Regions from separate parts of the Pseudoalteromonas 'SMAR' genome, predicted to be linked through region 1. Evidence: predicted binding sites of a transcription regulator. Region 1 holds the regulator's gene; each other region holds the start of a gene.

Region 1 (4,533 bases):
TTGAGTGCTACAGCGCAAATGAACGTGCTACAAGAAACCGTAAGACACTTCAAAAAAGTAAATTTAAGTGGCTGTATTTTCACAAAACTTGATGAAAGTCTAAGTTTGGGCGAGATTATTAGTATTGCGATTCAAAATCGCTTGCCAATAGGGTATCTTACTAACGGTCAGCGAGTGCCAGAAGACATTCGCGTCGCAAATGCTCAAAAGCTAGTCAGAAAAGCGGAGCAATTGTATTTAAAAAGAATAAAAGCACAGCACTCTCGACGTGTACCTGTAGCGTCAGAGTCAGTAGGAATGTATGATTAACACAGTTTTAGATCAAGCAAGTGGCCTGCGAAAAATGAGTCAAAGTAGCAACCAAGGTGTAAAAGTGATAGCCGTTACCGGTGGTAAAGGAGGCGTTGGCAAAACCAATGTTTCATTAAACACGGCCATCGCAATGGGACAGCAGGGCCAGCGAGTACTGGTGTTGGACGCCGACTTAGGCTTGGCAAACTGTGATGTCATGTTAGGCCTTAGGGTTGAGAAGAACTTATCTCATGTGTTATCAGGTGAGTGCGAATTAGAAGAAATTTTAGTGGAAGGCCCCGCTGGGATTAAAATTGTGCCAGCCACTTCAGGCTCGCAAAACATGGTTGAGCTTACCCCCGCGGAACATGCCGGCTTAATTCGAGCATTCAGTGAGCTTGATAGCCACTTTGACGTATTAATTGTTGACACCGCCGCAGGTATTTCTGACATGGTGTTAAGCTTTTCTCGCGCTGCCCAAGATGTGGTTGTGGTGGTGTGTGACGAACCTACCTCCATTACGGATGCATATGCACTCATCAAAGTGCTTAGTCGTGAGCATGGTGTCTATCGTTTTAAAATTGTTGCCAATATGGTGCGTAGCTTGCGTGAAGGACAAGAGTTGTTTGCTAAACTCTCCAAAGTAACAGATCGATTTTTAGATGTAGCCCTAGAGCTAGTGGCAACCGTGCCATTCGATGAAAACATGCGAAAATCGTCGCGGCGACAAAAGGCCATCGTCGATTTATTTCCAAGCTCACCAGCAGCTGTGGCAATTAAAGGATTGGCATCGAAAGCGGTTAAATGGCCAGTTCCACATCAACCTTCCGGTCATTTAGAATTTTTTATTGAGCAATTAGTGAATGGGTAATTATGGCTTCACCGGTCAATAGGGCGGCGGGATATCAAACTTCAGACCACATCCACAAAGTGGTCGAACGGCATGCTCCACTGGTAAAAAAAGTGGCTTGTCATCTTATTGCTCGACTTCCGGCTAGCGTGCAACTGGATGATTTAATCCAGTCTGGCATGATTGGATTAATTGAAGCCACAAAAAATTTTGATGCCAGTAAAGGGGCCAGCTTTGAAACCTTTGCTGGCATTCGTATTCGTGGCGCTATGCTGGATGAAATGCGGCGTGGTGACTGGGCACCTCGTTCGGTTCATAAGAATAGCCGGATGGTAGCTGAAGCCATATCAGAACTCGAAGCAAGCCTCGGGCGAGAGCCAAAAGACACTGAAATAGCTGAAAAACTTGATATTACGCTAGATGAGTACCATCATATTTTACATGATGTAAATGCCAGCAAAGTCATAGGAATTGAGGATTTAGGGGTAGATGAGGATGTTATAACCCCTGCCAACAGTGACTTTGCGCTAGACAAACCGTTTAATAACGTTAAAAATGAACGTTTTAATTCGTCATTATTGGAAGCGATAAAATCATTACCAGAGCGCGACGCTTTGGTATTATCACTTTACTACAACGACGAAATGAATTTAAAAGAGATTGGCGCCATTCTCGATGTCAGTGAATCTCGAGTAAGTCAAATTCACGGTCAGGCAATGATTAAGCTAAAAGCAAAAATCAATGACTGGATAAATTAAAGTAAATAAATAGTTGGGTTCGAACCTCACTGGAGGAAGTTTTGGATAAGAACATGAAAATTCTCGTGGTTGATGATTTCTCTACTATGAGAAGAATAATCAAAAACCTATTAAGAGATTTAGGCTTTACCAATGTTCAAGAAGCTGATGATGGTAGTACAGCACTTCCGATGCTACAAAATCAGGAGTTTGACTTTGTAGTCACTGATTGGAATATGCCAGGAATGCAGGGCATCGACCTGCTGCGCGCCATTCGTGCAGATGAGAAGTTAAAACACATTCCAGTGCTAATGGTAACGGCGGAAGCAAAGAAAGAGCAGATCGTAGCGGCGGCGCAAGCTGGGGTTAATGGCTACATCGTTAAACCGTTCACAGCAGGTACACTAAAGACCAAGCTTGAAAAAGTATTTGAGCGGTTAGGCTAACAGCAAGGGGGAATGGCCTATGTCTGTGAATGCTGCGCCTCAAATCACACTTGAACAAGCAAAACAGCTAGTAGAGTATCTCGAGCAAGGTGAGCAAGAAAAAGCTGACCAACTTATTTTAGAGGCTGCAAATAAAGAGCAATCAGAGCTTTTCGCTGAGGTCGGTAAGTTGACTCGTCAACTTCATGAGTCGTTAAAAAACTTCGAGCTAGATACGCGACTGGCTGACCTGACCACAGAGGCCATACCGGATGCCAAGCAACGTTTAAATTACGTCATGGAACTGACGGAGAGCGCTGCCAACAAAACCATGGACGCGGTGGAAGAAAGTTTGCCATTAGCACAAGATTTGGCCGAAGAAATAGCACAAATAAAGCCCACATGGGATCGTCTAATGAATCGAGATATCGAGCTTGGCGAATTTAAATCTCTGTGTCACGATCTTGACAGCTTTATGCAGTCGTCTAAAACCCGTACCGATGAACTACAAAGCTTGATGACCAATGTGTTGATGGCCCAAGATTATCAAGATTTGACGGGCCAGGTAATTCGACGCGTTATTGAGCTGGTAAGAGAAGTCGAAGACAGTCTCATTAACCTATTAACTGTGTTCAGCAATGGCGATGAAGAACAGTTACGGGCACAAACGAAAGAAAATGAAGTAAAAACATCAGAGACTGTTAATGAATTGTCTGGGCCTGAAGGCCCTATTATTGATGCTGAATCGCGAGATGACGTGGTATCAGGTCAAGATGAAGTCGATGACTTGTTATCTAGTTTAGGCTTCTAGTTGGAGAATGAGAGTATGAGCTTTGAAGTCGATGAAGATATCCTCCAGGACTTTCTAGTTGAAGCGGGTGAAATTCTAGAGTTACTATCAGAACAGCTTGTAGAACTAGAAAACAATCCTGAAGATAAGGAACTTCTCAACGCAATTTTCCGTGGCTTCCATACCGTGAAAGGGGGAGCTGGGTTCTTAGGCATGACAGAACTTGTCGATGCCTGCCATGGTGCGGAAAACGTGTTTGATACCTTGCGACAAGGCCAAAGAACAGTCACCTCTGAATTAATGGACGTTATCTTGCAATCGCTTGATACCATTAATGAGATGTTTTCGTGTATTCAAAGTCGTGAGGAACCAGAAGCGGCTGATCCAGAGTTACTGAAAACGCTACATAAGCTCAGCCAACCAGAGTCAGAAGATGAAGCTGCCGAAGAAGCGCCAGCTGCAGCAGCTGATCCCGAGCCTGAACCAGACCCAGAGCCTGAGAGCCCATCTGTTAGTGCAGACGATGTGCTTTTTGACGTTGACGACACTAGCAGCGATGATGCCGGCGGCATCGACGAAATTACTGAAGAAGAATTTGAAAACCTGTTAGATGAGCTCCACGGCTCAGGCAAAGGGCCAGCACCGACTTCTTCAGAGCCTGCAGAACAAGATCAAAGTGTTAGCGACGACGGCGACATTACCGACGACGAATTTGACAGTCTATTAGACGAGCTGCATGGCGTGGGTAAATTTGGTGGTGCCACCAATGTTGAGCCACCTAAAGCGGCTCCTGAGCCACCTACTGCAAGCCAAATCTCTAGCTCTGATGACGATGAAGAAATTACCGACGATGAGTTCGAGGCGCTGCTAGATGAATTACATGGCAAGGGTGGTGCGCCGAAGCCAGTAGACGAGCCTGCTGCAGCGCAGCCCAGCAAACCTGAGCCTGTGGCGGCTAAACCAGCGCCGAAGCCTGAGCCAAAACTGGCAGCAAAACCCGCAGCAAAACCTGAACCGAAAGCAGCCAAGCCCACTGAAGCCCCAGCTGCCGAGCCGAAAAAAGCCGCTGCTGCGCCAGCTAAAAAGCCAGCGCCACAGGCAGAAACCACCGTTCGCGTTGATACTAGCCGGTTAGACGAAATCATGAATATGGTGGGCGAGCTAGTGTTGGTGCGTAATCGCTTAGTGAGCTTAGCCAATAACAGCAACAGTGAGAGTATGGGGAAAGCCATTTCGAATTTGGATGTTGTTACGGCTGACTTGCAAGGCGCGGTGATGAAAACACGGATGCAGCCAATCAAAAAAGTATTTGGCCGCTTCCCACGCGTTGTAAGGGACCTTGCTCGTAGCCTGAAAAAAGAAATTAACCTGGTTTTGGAAGGTGAAGACACCGATTTAGATAAAAACCTTGTGGAAGCATTGGCCGACCCTCTGGTTCAC
Region 2 (4,533 bases), on a different contig from region 1:
GCCGCTCTTCTGGCAATGGCATTACCGGAATCAATTAACTGCATACTCGTCGGCAATAGTTTCTTTAACGCTGGTGCTAGTAATGGAAAGTGCGTGCACCCTAACACTAATCGGTCTACCTCTTTGGGTATATTGATATTATATAATTCCCGCTGAAGCTCAGCACAATTAATCTCACCGTTCCAAAATAGTTGTTCAGCAATTCTGACCAGTTCAGTTGAGTGAAGAGCGGTCACTTTGCAATCACCTGCAAAGTCGGTAATAAGCTTTTTGGTGTAGGCGTTATTCGAAGTCGCAGGTGTCGCTAACAGTGCAATATGCTTAGTTTGAGAGGTTGCTGCAGCCGGCTTTATGGCGGGTACTACGCCAATGACGGGAACATTAGCATAACGGCGTGCTTCTTCTAAGGCATATGTGGAAGCCGTATTACAGGCAATAATGATCATATCAACTTGGTTTAAGGCTTGATTTTGCCAAACGATAAGCTGCCGTATTCTGGCTTTAATTACCTCTTGTGGCTGTAAGCCATAAGGCAAAAGAGCGTTGTCCATAACATAACTAAAATGAGCATCACCGATCTGCGTGCGCACTTCATTCAATACGCTCGTTCCACCCACTCCTGAATCAAATACTAATATGTGTGGCAAACTTCAACTCCCATAACCCTAGGCGCTGAAGTTTGCCACGACTTACTAATAAAATAAACTAGCTAGTTTGCTGCTGTTGCTCTGCGTTCGCGTCATTGAGCTTGTTAAAGAAGCTGCTGGCATAGTTTAAGAACTCGTTAAGTCGTGTTTGCCCTTGGTTCATCCACGCCATAATATCTGGTATTTGCTCTTGAGCATTAAACTTCTTAGCTTGCTCTTGAATGGTGGCCAGTTGATCATTCAGTGGTGCAAACGCCTTTTCCAACTCTTTCATTGGGTTGCTTTGCTGATATTGCGCAATCGCGGCACTGGTTTTACTTTGCTTTAAATCCATAGTGAAGTTGGTGATCTGATCCGATCCCAAGCTCAATGATTTGGCCATATCAAAGGCGCTGTCGTACTCGCCGGCAAAAAAGGCATTACTGACATCGCGAATATCTTTCATCATGTCGTTGATGGCTTGCTGTTCGTCTTCATTCAACTCACCATTAACTTCAATTGAAAAACTGACTTGTTGCGACGATTTAATGCCATAAGCCATACCTTGATCATTGCCCTTTTGCGCAACGCTGGCAGCGCGGCCTTGAGAGTATGCATCAGAGAAAGAAATCACCACTTCGTCGCCTTCGGCAGTAGTAAAAGCATATTCTGCTTGATTGGATAAGCTGGCAAACTGTGCGGCACTGACTGCCATCGCTTGCGGTGACTTTTCTTCAAACAAGGACTTTTCAAATTCATCCAACCCAGAAAAGATCCCTTCTTTTGACTGCGCAATGCCCTCTTCGATGTCGCTATTAAACGCTCCCATGCCCTTGAGTTCCTCGCTGGCCTCATCGATCCCTTGCTGTACACCTTTACGAGCATCGCTCAGCATTGACTTTAAAGCGTCGTCACTTTCGCCATTGGCTTGCGCTTTCTTAACCGCCCCTTGAACAAACTCCAAGACATTTTTAACAATGGCCTCAAAATCAAAAAGCGGCTTGTCTTTTTTGTCTTGAGCGGGTTTCTCGATCCCCAGCTTTTCAGCTAGCTTATCGTCTAATAACTTAGCAGCCAGTTTTGATTTATCGCCGGCGTAATTGTCAGTGTTAAGTTGTATATTTGGTCCAGTTCCTTTGCTTTTACCAGGCTTATGCTGCATTGCTGGGTTAAGCAACTGGTGTAATTGCCCTATTTTCATGGTTTGCCCTCCACATTATCTAGCTCTAATTATCGGCACAGAACTAAAAAGCTGTAGTAATATGTGCAAAAAAACATCAACTCCGTATAGACAACAATGCTAGACTGGACAAATTAGCAACGCTCCCTACAATAGCGCCTCTTAATTCAACATAGATGGTTTTAGCATGGCTGTAATAAAAATCGATGACTCTACCTATGCGCAACAGTTAAGCGAAAAAGCTCAACGTATCAGCGCGCAATTCGCTAAATTTAATGCTCCGGAGCTTGAGGTGTTCGAGTCTGCACCGCGCCATTACCGCCAACGCTGTGAGTTTCGAGTCTGGCATGACGGTGACGATCTGTTCCACATCATGTTTGATCAACAAACTAAAGAAAAAATACGTGTTGATAGCTTTGACCCAGGCGCCCCGTTAGTCAATGAAATGATGCAGGTGATGATCGCGAAATTAAAGCATAACGAAATCTTGCGTCGTAAGCTGTTTCAAATTGATTACCTAACCACACTCAGCGGTGAGGTACTAATTAGCTTGCTTTATCACAAGCAACTCGATGAGCAATGGCAGCAAGAAATGAATGCACTGCGCGATGAGTTACAACAGCAGTACAAGGTTGACTTTATTGGCCGTGCAAGAAAGCAAAAAGTGGTGTTTGGCAATGACTTTGTTATTGAGTCACTGACGGTGAACGGCAAGCGTTATGTGTATCAGCAGGTAGAAAACAGCTTTACCCAGCCCAATGCCGAGGTCAATGAAAAAATGTTAGCTTGGGCACAGTCGATCAGTCAGCCATTAAGCAACGATTTACTCGAGCTGTATTGCGGCAACGGTAATTTTTCCATTGCCTTAGCTGAGCATTTCAACCGCGTCCTGGCTACTGAAATATCAAAGTCTTCAGTGAAGTCGGCGCAATTTAATATTGCCGAAAACCAAGTTGAAAACTTAGACATTATTCGCATGTCGAGTGAAGAGTTTACCCAAGCCATGCAAGGGCAGAAGTTTTCACGCCTGAAAGACATTGATTTGTCTTCCTACAATTGCCAAACCATTTTGGTTGATCCACCCCGTGCAGGTATGGATGAACTCACTTGTCGCTTAGTCAGTAATTATGACAATATTATTTATATTTCCTGTAATCCAGACACACTGGAGCGCGACTTAGAGTTATTGTGCCAAAGCCATAAAATAGCACGTATGGCGATTTTCGATCAGTTCCCTTACACCCATCATATTGAATCCGGTGTCTATCTAGTTAGGAAGTAGTCGTAGTTGGCTTAGCTAAATAAAAAACCCCGCATCGCGATGCGGGGTTTTTTATTTGACTCAATCAGTTATGTATTGAGCCTGTTGTTCTACTAAAGCAATTATTTCTTAGCAAGGTAGTTGACTAACGCTGCAATTTTCTCAGGCGTTGTGGTGTTTGATTCACGTAACAACAACTTATACTTACCGTTAACGATAAAAGTCGGTACCCCAGTTAGCGCGCCTTTCTGAGTTAAGTTTTGCTGCATACGCTGCATTTTTGAGGTTTTTGTGCGTACGGCAAAGCTGGCATAAAGCTTATCGAACTTCTCACCATCAACACCTTGTGCTACAAAAATGTCCTTAACATCAGCTAATTCGTTGATTTTTCCACGCTTGCCATGAATGTGATTAAACAGTGCAGCCACAATTTTATCTTTTTGCGGTAGAACAGATGCAGTTGCTAATGCCTGTGCCAGTACTTGTTGTACTTCTGGGTCTCTAGGACCGACAAAATCAATATGGCTTTTTTTCAGGGTCACCGTTTCATCGAGCTGCGGCTTAATGTCTGCCAGCATATTTTCCATGGAATTACAGGCTGGACAGTAAAACGAAAAATACTCCATAAGCTCAGGCTTTCTGGTTGCACGTTCTGCTACCACTTCATAGTGAACTCCTTCTTCATAAGGGGCTGCTTGTGCTGTTAATGGCAACATCAAAGCGATGGCCAAACCTTTGATTAATTTCAACATTAGTTACTTCTCCAGTCCTTATTTTTCTAATAGGTAAGCAATAAGCTCATCAAGTTGTGCTTGGCTTTCAATCCCCTGCATGATGATGCGATACTTATCATTAACGATGAAAGTCGGCACCCCTTTTAATGCGCCTAACTCTGAATATTTTTCTTGTGCTTTTTGCATATTATTCTCAGCACTGATCACCGGCATGCTGGCCACAGCGGCTTCGAATTTCTCTGCAGCAATACCGTTTACCGCTAAAAGTGCTTTAACGTCTTTAATGTCTCTTAACTGATTCTTTTCGATATGGATGGCACGGAAAATCTTTTCTGCGATGACATCTTCTTTATCAGCTTGCTTAGCAACAATATAGGCATAGCTCAGATTACTTTGTGTTTGCGCAGGCAATCCACGTAAAAAGTTTACATGGCTTTTCTCAAACACCGCCCCTTCAGGTAAATTTGCTTCGATGGCTTTTGCGATTGGCTCAAAGCGGAAACAATGTGGGCAGTAAAATGAGAAGAATTCAGTAACTTTAGGGGTTTCACTCGCAGGTGTAGCAATCGTTTCATAGTGCGTACCGTCAACAAACTCTGATGCCAAGGCAGCAATAGGTAAACATAACGCAATAAATGCAAGTTGTAATTTTTTTAGCATGCGACTCTCTCTAAATTTTATGGAAATAAGCTCAAACTTGGTTCGCTCAGTGCAGCCAGTTGCTCTTTTAAT
Region 3 (4,533 bases), on a different contig from region 1:
GGTTCTTATTTGGTCGCTGGTTAGGCGCGATTCTAGGCTTTTATCTAGGCCACTTATTTGACCGTGGTTTAAAGCAAGACTTTGACAAAGTAGGCGGCTTTCAAGGGTTTATGAAAGGGGAAGACCTTCACGAACGTCAGGCGCTGTTTTTCTCTAGTTGCTTTGCGGTAATGGGGCATATTGCCAAGTCAAATGGTCGCGTCAGTGAAATTCATATTCAAGCCGCATCAGCATTTATGACCGAAATGGGACTTGAAGGGGAAGAGCGCCGCGAAGCACAACGTGCCTTCAATGCCGGAAAGGCAGCTGACTTTTCGATTAAAGAAGCGGTGGGCGACTTTAAAGAAGCTTTTGCTCGGCGTTATGATTTACGCCAGCTGTTTTTAGAAATTCAAATTCAAATGGCGTTTTGTGATGGCCACGTATCCGATGCTGAGAAAACTTTACTTAAGCAAGTGGCAAAATCCTTAGGCTTTGCTGAAACGCACTTCTTATTTTTATTAAAGCGTTACCAAGCTGAGTTTGAATTCCGTCGCTCGAATGCAACAGGGCAGGGGCAACGCCACAGTGGTCAACGCCAAGCTGCCGCCGATCCGGGCTTGAGTCGCACTCAAGCCTTAGCGGTGCTGGGGTTAAGTGAAGGCGCCAGTGAACGCGAAATTAAAAAGGCATATCGCAAATTGATGGCGCAACACCACCCCGATAAATTGGTATCGCAAGGCTTACCAGAGCACATGATGGAAGTTGCTAAACGCAAGAGCCAAGATATTCAAAGCGCTTACGAGTACCTTAAAAAAGCAAACGCCTGAGGCACGAAACTGGCAACCTAAAGCACCCGTAAAAAGCCCAGTAATTCTTTGCGTAAACGTTGATGCTGAAGCGGATCGGTTTTAACGCCAAATAGCTCGCGTTGGCGGTAGTCGTATTTATTATTACGCAGCGCCCAACGCTTTCTCATGTTGGTACTGTCGACCACACTGGGGTTGTCAAAAGAATAATAGATATCCAGTAATGCTGGGCTCACCAAAGATAAGTTTGCAGCAAGGTGCTTTTGTCGGGCGGCATTAGGCAGTTGTGGACTTATTACCGTCACCGCATCGATTTGCAAGCTCGGTAAGGTAGCTAAGTGCTCTACAAATACGCCCGCGCTGTTACCAAAGGCCACCACCACCAGTTGCTCTTCTGGGCTTTTGCTAAGGGTTTTGTAGAGCGCTTCAAAGCGGCTAATTAGGGCGGTTTTGTAGTCATCAAGGTTGCGCTCACTGACGCCAGTAAGTACTTTGTTGCCTGCTTGCTGATTTTTTTCAGGCGTTGCTGCACCTAGATCTGGGGGCAAAATATCAGCACTGCTGCTTACGGCTGGAGCGGTAATGGTATAGGTGTCAAAGCCGTCATCACTTAAGCGCTGGGCTAAAAAGCTAATGCCACTGCTGTTGAGTGGCGGCGCTAGCATATCGGGAATTAATACCACTGTCCCAGCTTTGGCGGCTGCCATGTAGGGCTGATGAAAAACATAAAAATCCTCGCCTTCTGATTGCAATGTTACAAGCTCAGAGGACTCATAAAAACGTTCGGCATCTTGTTGGTAAAAATGCTCTAGCGACGGCGGATTAATGTGTTCAGCAGCCAGGGCGGTGCCACATAAGCCCCAAACAATAAATAAGAAAACGATGATAATCATAACGTAATAGCATCCACAGACATGATTTTTTATCGGCAACGAAGTGAAAAGCTTTAGCGGTCGCTATTTGGCGTGAAATTACGGTAAGATTAGCGCCATAAAAATACAAAGGAGAGCATGAGTGCAGTATCAAGATAGCAAACGCGACTATCTCTGGATGTTTCTGAAGGGGGCTGGAATGGGCGCTGCTGACGTGGTCCCTGGGGTTTCTGGTGGAACCATTGCTTTTATTACCGGAATTTACGCGCGTTTCTTAGCGGCGATAAAAAGTGTTGATTTAGAGGCCTTGCGGCTGCTCAAACAACAAGGGGTGAAAGCAACTTGGCAGCACATTGATGGCAACTTTTTGACTGCGGTATTCTCTGGCTTAATTGTCAGCGCAGCTTCATTGGCGAAAGTTATTACTTACTTACTGGCCAATTATCAGTTGTTGGTGTGGTCGTTCTTTTTTGGCTTAATTGTGGCGTCGTTTATTCACGTAGCAAAACAAGTGACGCGTTGGCGGCTAATTAATGTCAGTGCTTGCCTAATTGGGGCGGTGATTGCGTTTATTATTACCTCGTTATCGCCAGCAGAAGCCCAGGCTTCACCCATGATGTTCTTCTTATCTGGCACCATTGCCATTTGTGCCATGATTTTACCGGGGATCTCAGGCAGCTTTATATTGCTGTTGCTGGGCATGTATGGCCATGTACTGTTGGCGGTAACCCAGTTACAAGTGTTGTTGATTGGCTTATTTTTATTAGGCTGTGTGGTTGGCTTAATGTCGTTTTCGCGGTTACTTAGTTGGCTATTTAAGCACTATGAACAAGTAACTTTTGCGTTATTATCGGGATTTTTAATTGGTTCCTTAAACCTCTTGTGGCCATGGAAGCAGGTACTCACTACCTATGTTAATTCCAGCGGAGTAGAAAAACCGCTGACACAGGCAAACATTTGGCCATGGCAGTACAGCGAGATTTATGGCCAAGCTCCGCAAACCCTTGATTGTGTGCTGCTGGCGGTCGCCGGTTTGGTGCTTATTCTTGCCATAGAGAAAATTTCTCAGCGCTATTAGATAAAATGGCTCTGCACTACTCGCAGAGCCTGCTGCAATTATGTTTTGGTACGAAACCAACCAGTAACAGATAACCGAGGTCCCTTGGCATAAGGGGCGACATAGGTTACCGAGTGCACTTTTTTGACGTCAAACACCACTAAGGAATTGAACCTAGGTGCGTAGCTGGTGGTTGGGGTACCGTCTCTTTCAAACAGTTGCAGTAATCCACCCCAGTCTGGGTGCCAGTTTTTGCTCACTCCCAATACATAAGCATACACTCGGCCTTCAGACTCAACCACATCGGTATGGCGAGTGAGGTACTGGCCACTAATATAGCGAGTGGCCTGCGCTGAAGTGTGAATGATCTGCTCGCCACTGATTTCTGAGATAAGCTGTTGCAGGGCGGGATTATTGAGGCTCTGATATAACTGGTTTAATGCACTGGGGCTATGTGCTCCAACTGAGTGTCTGCAGTACATAAACCCGAGCCCTCGGGCGGCGTCACTGTAGATATCTTCAAACAGTACTTGGCGCTCTTGCGGAGTAAGTGCTGCAAGTTGCTGATCACTAACTGTTTTTACCGTATTTTGGTGAAATAGTGCGGTATTATAGTCTAACCCGAGCAGGCATTGGTGCAACTGTTCGGCATCGCTGTCTGCTAAGATGTTGTCTATGCGCGCAAAGCCATCGCTAGTTAATTGTTGTTTTAATGAAGCTTGTTGGTGTTGCGTAAGTTGAAGCATTATTTCCTATTGATGGTTTAGTTAGACTTCTGTCCAATGCTGATATTCATTTTACTATGCTAAAGTGACTGTGGCTGAATTGCCATTCTTCTGCACTCATCAATGGGCAAAAAAATGAAAACCACAGGAACACTGTTTTTACTTTGTGCTGGGCTTATGCTCCTACCATTTAAGACGCTAGCAGCACAAGGAACCCTAGATCTCACTGACTCCACCTTAGGCATGCTTTGTATTATTGTGTTTGTTTTAGCATATACCTTAGTGATGTTGGAGGAGAAACTCCACATGCGCAAGTCTAAACCGGTTCTGGTCGCGGCTGGTTTGATTTGGCTCATGATCGGCGCGTTTTATGTTAATCAGGGCCAGCCAGATGTCACCGAGCACGCCTTTCGCCATAACTTGTTAGAATTTGCCGAGCTAATGCTGTTTTTACTGGTGGCCATGACCTATATCAATGCTCTAGAAGAGCGGCGTCTATTCGATGCCCTGCGGGCATGGATGATCCAAAAAGGCTTTAGCTATCAAAATCTTTTTTGGATCACCGGTTTCTTATCCTTTTTTATTTCTCCCATTGCCGATAACTTAACTACGGCATTACTGATGTGTGCGGTGGTGATGAAAGTGGCTGAAGGTGACAGGGCCTTTATCAACCTCAGTTGCATCAATATTGTCATTGCTGCCAATGCTGGTGGCGCATTTAGTCCATTTGGTGATATTACCACCTTAATGGTATGGCAATCTGGTATGGTGCATTTTAGTGAGTTTTTGGTGTTGTTTGTGCCTGCTTTAGTGAACTACCTCGTGCCCGCGGCCATCATGAGTTATTTCGTGGCGGCAAAAAAACCGTCTGCGGTCTATGAGCGCGTTGAGCTCAAACGTGGCGCATTGCGAATTTTGGCGCTATTTTTACTCACGGTGGCCACCGCGGTGTTGTGCCACAGCCTGCTGCATCTGCCTCCGGTATTGGGCATGATGATGGGGTTAGGGTACTTGCAATTTTTTGGCTACTTTTTACGCATGACATTGCCTGGTTCATTAGCGCGAAAGCGGGCTATGGCAGAGCGTGAAGG
Region 4 (4,533 bases), on a different contig from region 1:
AGGAGCTTATGCTTATAACGATAACACCGGTAGCGCTTCAGTGAATGCTACAGTAGAAGCTGGACGCGGCAATGAATTGCCAGCCACCGATTTTGAAATTACTTTTACTAGTGCCACCACCGTAGAAATTGCTGCCATCGATGCTAAGGGCAACGTAATTGGTACTCCCTCCACTGCAAACGTGGCAGGTGGTGTGATTGATTCCACGACGATTACCAGTGGTGAGTCATTTGGACTTTCGATGGACGTTTCTGGCGTTGCAGCCGCAGGGGATAAATTTGTGGTTAAGCTCAACCAGGAGGCGGCAACGAGTTTGCAGCTGGCGACACAAAGGCCTGAGGCAATTGCGCTGGCATCCCCAATACGCACCGAAAAGTCGGTAGATAATACCAGCGAAGCAAGTATTAGTGCAGGCGTAGTCAGTGATACAGATCCTACGACTAGTGCATTCACAGGTGCTACACCACCTACGCTCGATGATGGTCCTTATACCCTAACGAAAACGGGCAATGCCGACGAATACACGCTAACCAGTGATTCGGGAACCACTCATACCTTTACTGCCCCAAGTGATGGTAAAGATATTATGTCTGGTGTTGGCGGTGGTGCACCGGCGCCATTTGATAATTTAGGCTTTACCTTTGATATTGAAGGCACGCCTAATGCCGGTGATAGCTTCACCATTGCCTTTAATACTGGTGGCTTTGATGACAACCGCAATGGCTCGGCACTGTCTGAGCTGCAATCATCAGATTTAGTACGTGAAAATGTGGTTGCAGGGGCCAATGCCGACAACCACAAAACCTTTAACCAAGCTTACACCGATGTTGTTACTGGCGTGGGTGTGGTGACCAACCAAGCGAAAACCAATGGTGAAGCGTTTGAAGCGCTGGCTAATCAATCTGAGGCGTGGTTTGAGTCTATTTCTGGTGTCAACCTGGATGAAGAGGCGGCAAATTTATTGCGTTTTCAGCAGTCCTATTCAGCTTCTGCGCAGGTGATATCTGCGGCAAGAACCGTGTTTGACACCTTATTAAGTGCAGCGAGGTAATTATGCGTTTATCTCAAAATCAAATATTTAACAACAACTTAAATTCCATTTTGCGTAACCAGCAAGATGTCAATAAGGCGTCAGAGCAGCTTAATTCGCAAAAGCGGGTGTTAAGTGCCTCGGATGATGCATCGGCAACAGCGCGAGCCATGCTTTACGATGATAAAATTCAAGCTAATGAGCAATATGGTAAAAACTTCGCCATGTTGTCATCGCGACTAGATACCCAAGAGTCGTTGTTGGAAAACATTAAGTCAGCGATAGACAGTGCCTACACTAAGTCTATTCAAGCGGGTAACGGTGGCCTTTCTGATATAGATCGAGAAGCCATCGCGGACGAGCTCGAAGCCATACAAAGTACCATTTTGGATTTGATGAACTCTAAAACCGAAGATGGCAAATACATTTTTTCTGGCTATCAAGACGACACTCAAACATACAGCTTCAATAGTTCAACAGGCAAGTATGAATATGGCGGCGATCAAGGACAGCACAAAATCCGTCTGTCGGAAAGTGTTGAGCTGCGCTCAAGCGACAACGGCTTTGACGTTTTTGAAAGTGCTAAAAAGCGTTTAAATGTGGTCTCAAATACCGGAACGGTCACTGGGGGGATCACCTCCGCCAGCGTTTATGTCGATCAGCAAGGTGTATTCGATAAGTTTCATCAAGATAACTATAATGCTGATCCCGCGGCAGGTGCCGGCGCCAATACTTTTGATTTAGTGGTCAGTGCTGGTACACCTAACACCTACCAACTTGAACAAGGTGGCACAGTCATTTCAACTGGCAGCTTTGAAGGAAATAAAGTCAAAGTCGCTGGTATGGAATTTAACTATCAAGGCGCGGCGCCTGGACAGATCAGCTTTGACTTGGAAAAACCACAAAAAGAAAATGTCCTTAATACCCTGGAGGGCATGATCACTGCACTGCGTGACCCAAGCGTCACTGGAGAGGATTACAAGCAGATGCTTGCGACCGGCATAACCGGACTGGATAACGCTAAGATCGAAGTCTCTAGTGCACAAGCAGGTCTTGGTGGGCGGTTAAATGCGGCAAAGCTAGTTTCACAGTCGAATGCAGACTTGGACGTTAACAATAAAGCCAATAAAGCTGAGTTGATAGAAGTGGACTATTATTCGGCAATATCTGAGCTGACCAAACACGAAACGGCTTTGCAGGCTTCGCAAGCAACATTTGGTCGTTTATCCAATTTATCCCTTCTTGACTATATCCGTTAAATAAGCAGCCTATTTAGGCTGCTTTTCTTTTACTCTCCTTATCTAGCAAAAAGCTACCTAAGTATCAGAAAGTAAATAGCATTGTCATGGCTTTAAATAACTAAAGTGATGATGTCAAAGTTTTGCCGCTGAGTGACTAAAATAAGTTTAACCTACATAAAATCAGTAGCTTAGTATTTTTTTTAAAAAAATACTAAAGGAATATTTTTGCTTACCGATAACTTAATTAACCAAGCCGGAGAGTGAAAAACACTTGAAGGGTGGAAAAGAATCTAAGTTTGAGAGTGTAATACTCGATTTAAAGTGGGAGAGTCATCATGGCACTTTATGTAAATACTAACGTAAGTTCATTGAACGCACAAAGACAATTAATGCAATCTGGTAACTCACTAGATACTTCATTTCAACGTCTATCCTCAGGCTTCCGTATCAACAGCGCTGCTGATGATGCTGCAGGCCTACAAATTTCAGACCGTTTGACTTCACAAATCAATGGTCTTAACCAAGGTAACCGTAACGCGAACGACGGTATCTCACTAGCGCAAACTGCTGAAGGTGCGTTGGATGAGGTAACTTCAATGTTCCAGCGAATTCGTACACTGGCACAACAAGCAGCTAACGGTTCAAACACTGACGAAGATCGCTTAGCAATACAAGAAGAGATACAGTCTTTATCTTTGGAAGTTAACCGTGTTGCGAAAGACACGACCTTTGGCGGTCAAAACCTACTAGATGGCAGTTATGAAGCGAGTTTCCAGGTCGGTGCAGATGCTGTCCAGACGATAGGTTTCAGCATGAAAACCGTCGGAGGAACAGCTGCTGCAAATTCAATTGAAGCTGATGGAGGCTTTACTTTATCTGGTATTGCAGGGGTAGCATCGACTATTAGTGATGGAACGCTGGCTTCAAACCTGAGCGGAATTGATACTGTAGCATCAACTGCAACCGCGGGTGACTATACCTTCGCTGATGTATTTACAGCGGATGACATCAGTGTTTCTTCACAAGCAAATGCTCAAGCCGTTCTTGCTGGTATGGATGCAATGATTGCTGTTGTAGACAAAAAGCGTGCGGAGCTTGGTGCGGTACAAAACCGTTTTCAATCAACTATTCGAAACCAAGCTAATATCTCGGAAAACTTATCCGCTGCTAAATCTCGTATCAAGGATACAGACTTTGCACAGGAAACAGCAAACTTAACTAAAATGCAGATCCTTCAACAGGCTAGCCAAACCATCTTAAGTCAGGCTAACCAGCGTCCACAGGCTGCTTTAAGTCTTCTTGGATAATCGCTAGGAAGGTAAGTAAAAGGTGCCTAGGCCGAATGGGGTATTTGCCTAGGCACCAAATTGGATGATAAAGCGGAGGAGCTTAAAATCCAATTGCGTTCATAAACAATATGAACACGTTTATTAAAGCACAATGCGTGCCAGTATTGTGCTAAAAAAATGACACTCACTCTCAAACTATTTAAAAAGAGGCGAAAGCCTCTTTTTCTTTAACTCCCAAATACCTCTCAAGCTTCATAAATACTTGTATAAAGGTCATTCTCAAAATATTAACCCTTAATATTTTAAAAGTTGGATCGCTAATTGCAGTATCTTGATCAGATAAAAAATTTGGCGTCAAAGTGGCAATTGGTTGCCTTTGTAGGAAATAACCCTGATGCATACATGCCGCTTTGTCATTGAACTATCTATCAATTAGATAATTGATTTGACAAGAAAGAGAGTGAGTTATGGCTTTATATGTTAATACTAACGTCAGTTCTATTAATGCTCAGAGACAACTGACTAATTCAGGTAATGAACTAGATACTTCATTTAAGCGTTTATCATCAGGTATGCGAATCAATAGCGCAGCAGATGATGCGGCAGGTTTGCAGATATCTGATCGCCTCCAGTCTCAAATCATGGGACTAAATCAAGGCAACCGAAATGCAAACGATGGTATTTCTTTGGCGCAGACAGCTGAAGGTGCAATGGACGAGATTACGTCGATGTTTCAGCGAATAAGAACTCTTTCACAACAGGCTGCTAATGGTTCTAACACTGATGAGGATAGACTTGCCATTCAAGAAGAGATTCAACAGCTTTCTGCCGAGGTTAATCGCGTTGCTACTGATACTACATTCGGTGGGCAGAATTTACTCGATGGAACTTATGAGGCAAATTTTCAGGTGGGAGCTGATGCTGTTCAGACTATCGGTTTTAGTATGAAAACTGTCGGTGGCTCAGCAGCAGC

What was found. Region 1 encodes FliA, which starts transcription of late flagellar genes. Its sites were predicted from a motif close to CTAAAGNTNNNNNNNNNNNNGCCGATA; they were not measured.
Region 2: the regulator FliA is predicted to act here: its motif matches at 1,858-1,884, upstream of ACNKW2_RS12960 (DUF5610 domain-containing protein).
Region 3: the regulator FliA is predicted to act here: its motif matches at 1,712-1,738, upstream of ACNKW2_RS05890 (DUF3530 family protein).
Region 4: the regulator FliA is predicted to act here: its motif matches at 2,483-2,509, upstream of ACNKW2_RS12060 (flagellin N-terminal helical domain-containing protein).

Annotation. Positions count from the first base shown of each region.
Region 1 is NZ_JBLWMW010000010.1:40,075-44,607, forward strand. It holds gene flhF (flagellar biosynthesis GTPase FlhF) at 1-309, shown strand, start outside; gene ACNKW2_RS06380 (MinD/ParA family protein) at 302-1,162, shown strand; gene ACNKW2_RS06385 (RNA polymerase sigma factor FliA) at 1,165-1,899, shown strand; gene cheY (chemotaxis response regulator CheY) at 1,941-2,324, shown strand; gene ACNKW2_RS06395 (protein phosphatase CheZ) at 2,344-3,114, shown strand; gene ACNKW2_RS06400 (chemotaxis protein CheW) at 3,130-4,533, shown strand, end outside.
Region 2 is NZ_JBLWMW010000030.1:830-5,362, forward strand. It holds gene murI (glutamate racemase) at 1-647, opposite strand, end outside; gene ACNKW2_RS12960 (DUF5610 domain-containing protein) at 706-1,827, opposite strand; gene trmA (tRNA (uridine(54)-C5)-methyltransferase TrmA) at 1,994-3,088, shown strand; gene ACNKW2_RS12970 (thiol:disulfide interchange protein DsbA/DsbL) at 3,190-3,819, opposite strand; gene ACNKW2_RS12975 (thiol:disulfide interchange protein DsbA/DsbL) at 3,838-4,461, opposite strand; gene ACNKW2_RS12980 (serine/threonine protein kinase) at 4,479-4,533, opposite strand, start outside.
Region 3 is NZ_JBLWMW010000009.1:30,897-35,429, reverse strand. It holds gene djlA (co-chaperone DjlA) at 1-809, shown strand, start outside; gene ACNKW2_RS05890 (DUF3530 family protein) at 827-1,681, opposite strand; gene ACNKW2_RS05885 (polyprenyl-phosphate transporter) at 1,803-2,738, shown strand; gene ACNKW2_RS05880 (2OG-Fe(II) oxygenase) at 2,777-3,463, opposite strand; gene nhaD (sodium:proton antiporter NhaD) at 3,620-4,533, shown strand, end outside.
Region 4 is NZ_JBLWMW010000026.1:52,701-57,233, forward strand. It holds gene flgK (flagellar hook-associated protein FlgK) at 1-1,051, shown strand, start outside; gene flgL (flagellar hook-associated protein FlgL) at 1,054-2,289, shown strand; gene ACNKW2_RS12060 (flagellin N-terminal helical domain-containing protein) at 2,607-3,578, shown strand; gene ACNKW2_RS12065 (flagellin N-terminal helical domain-containing protein) at 4,028-4,533, shown strand, end outside.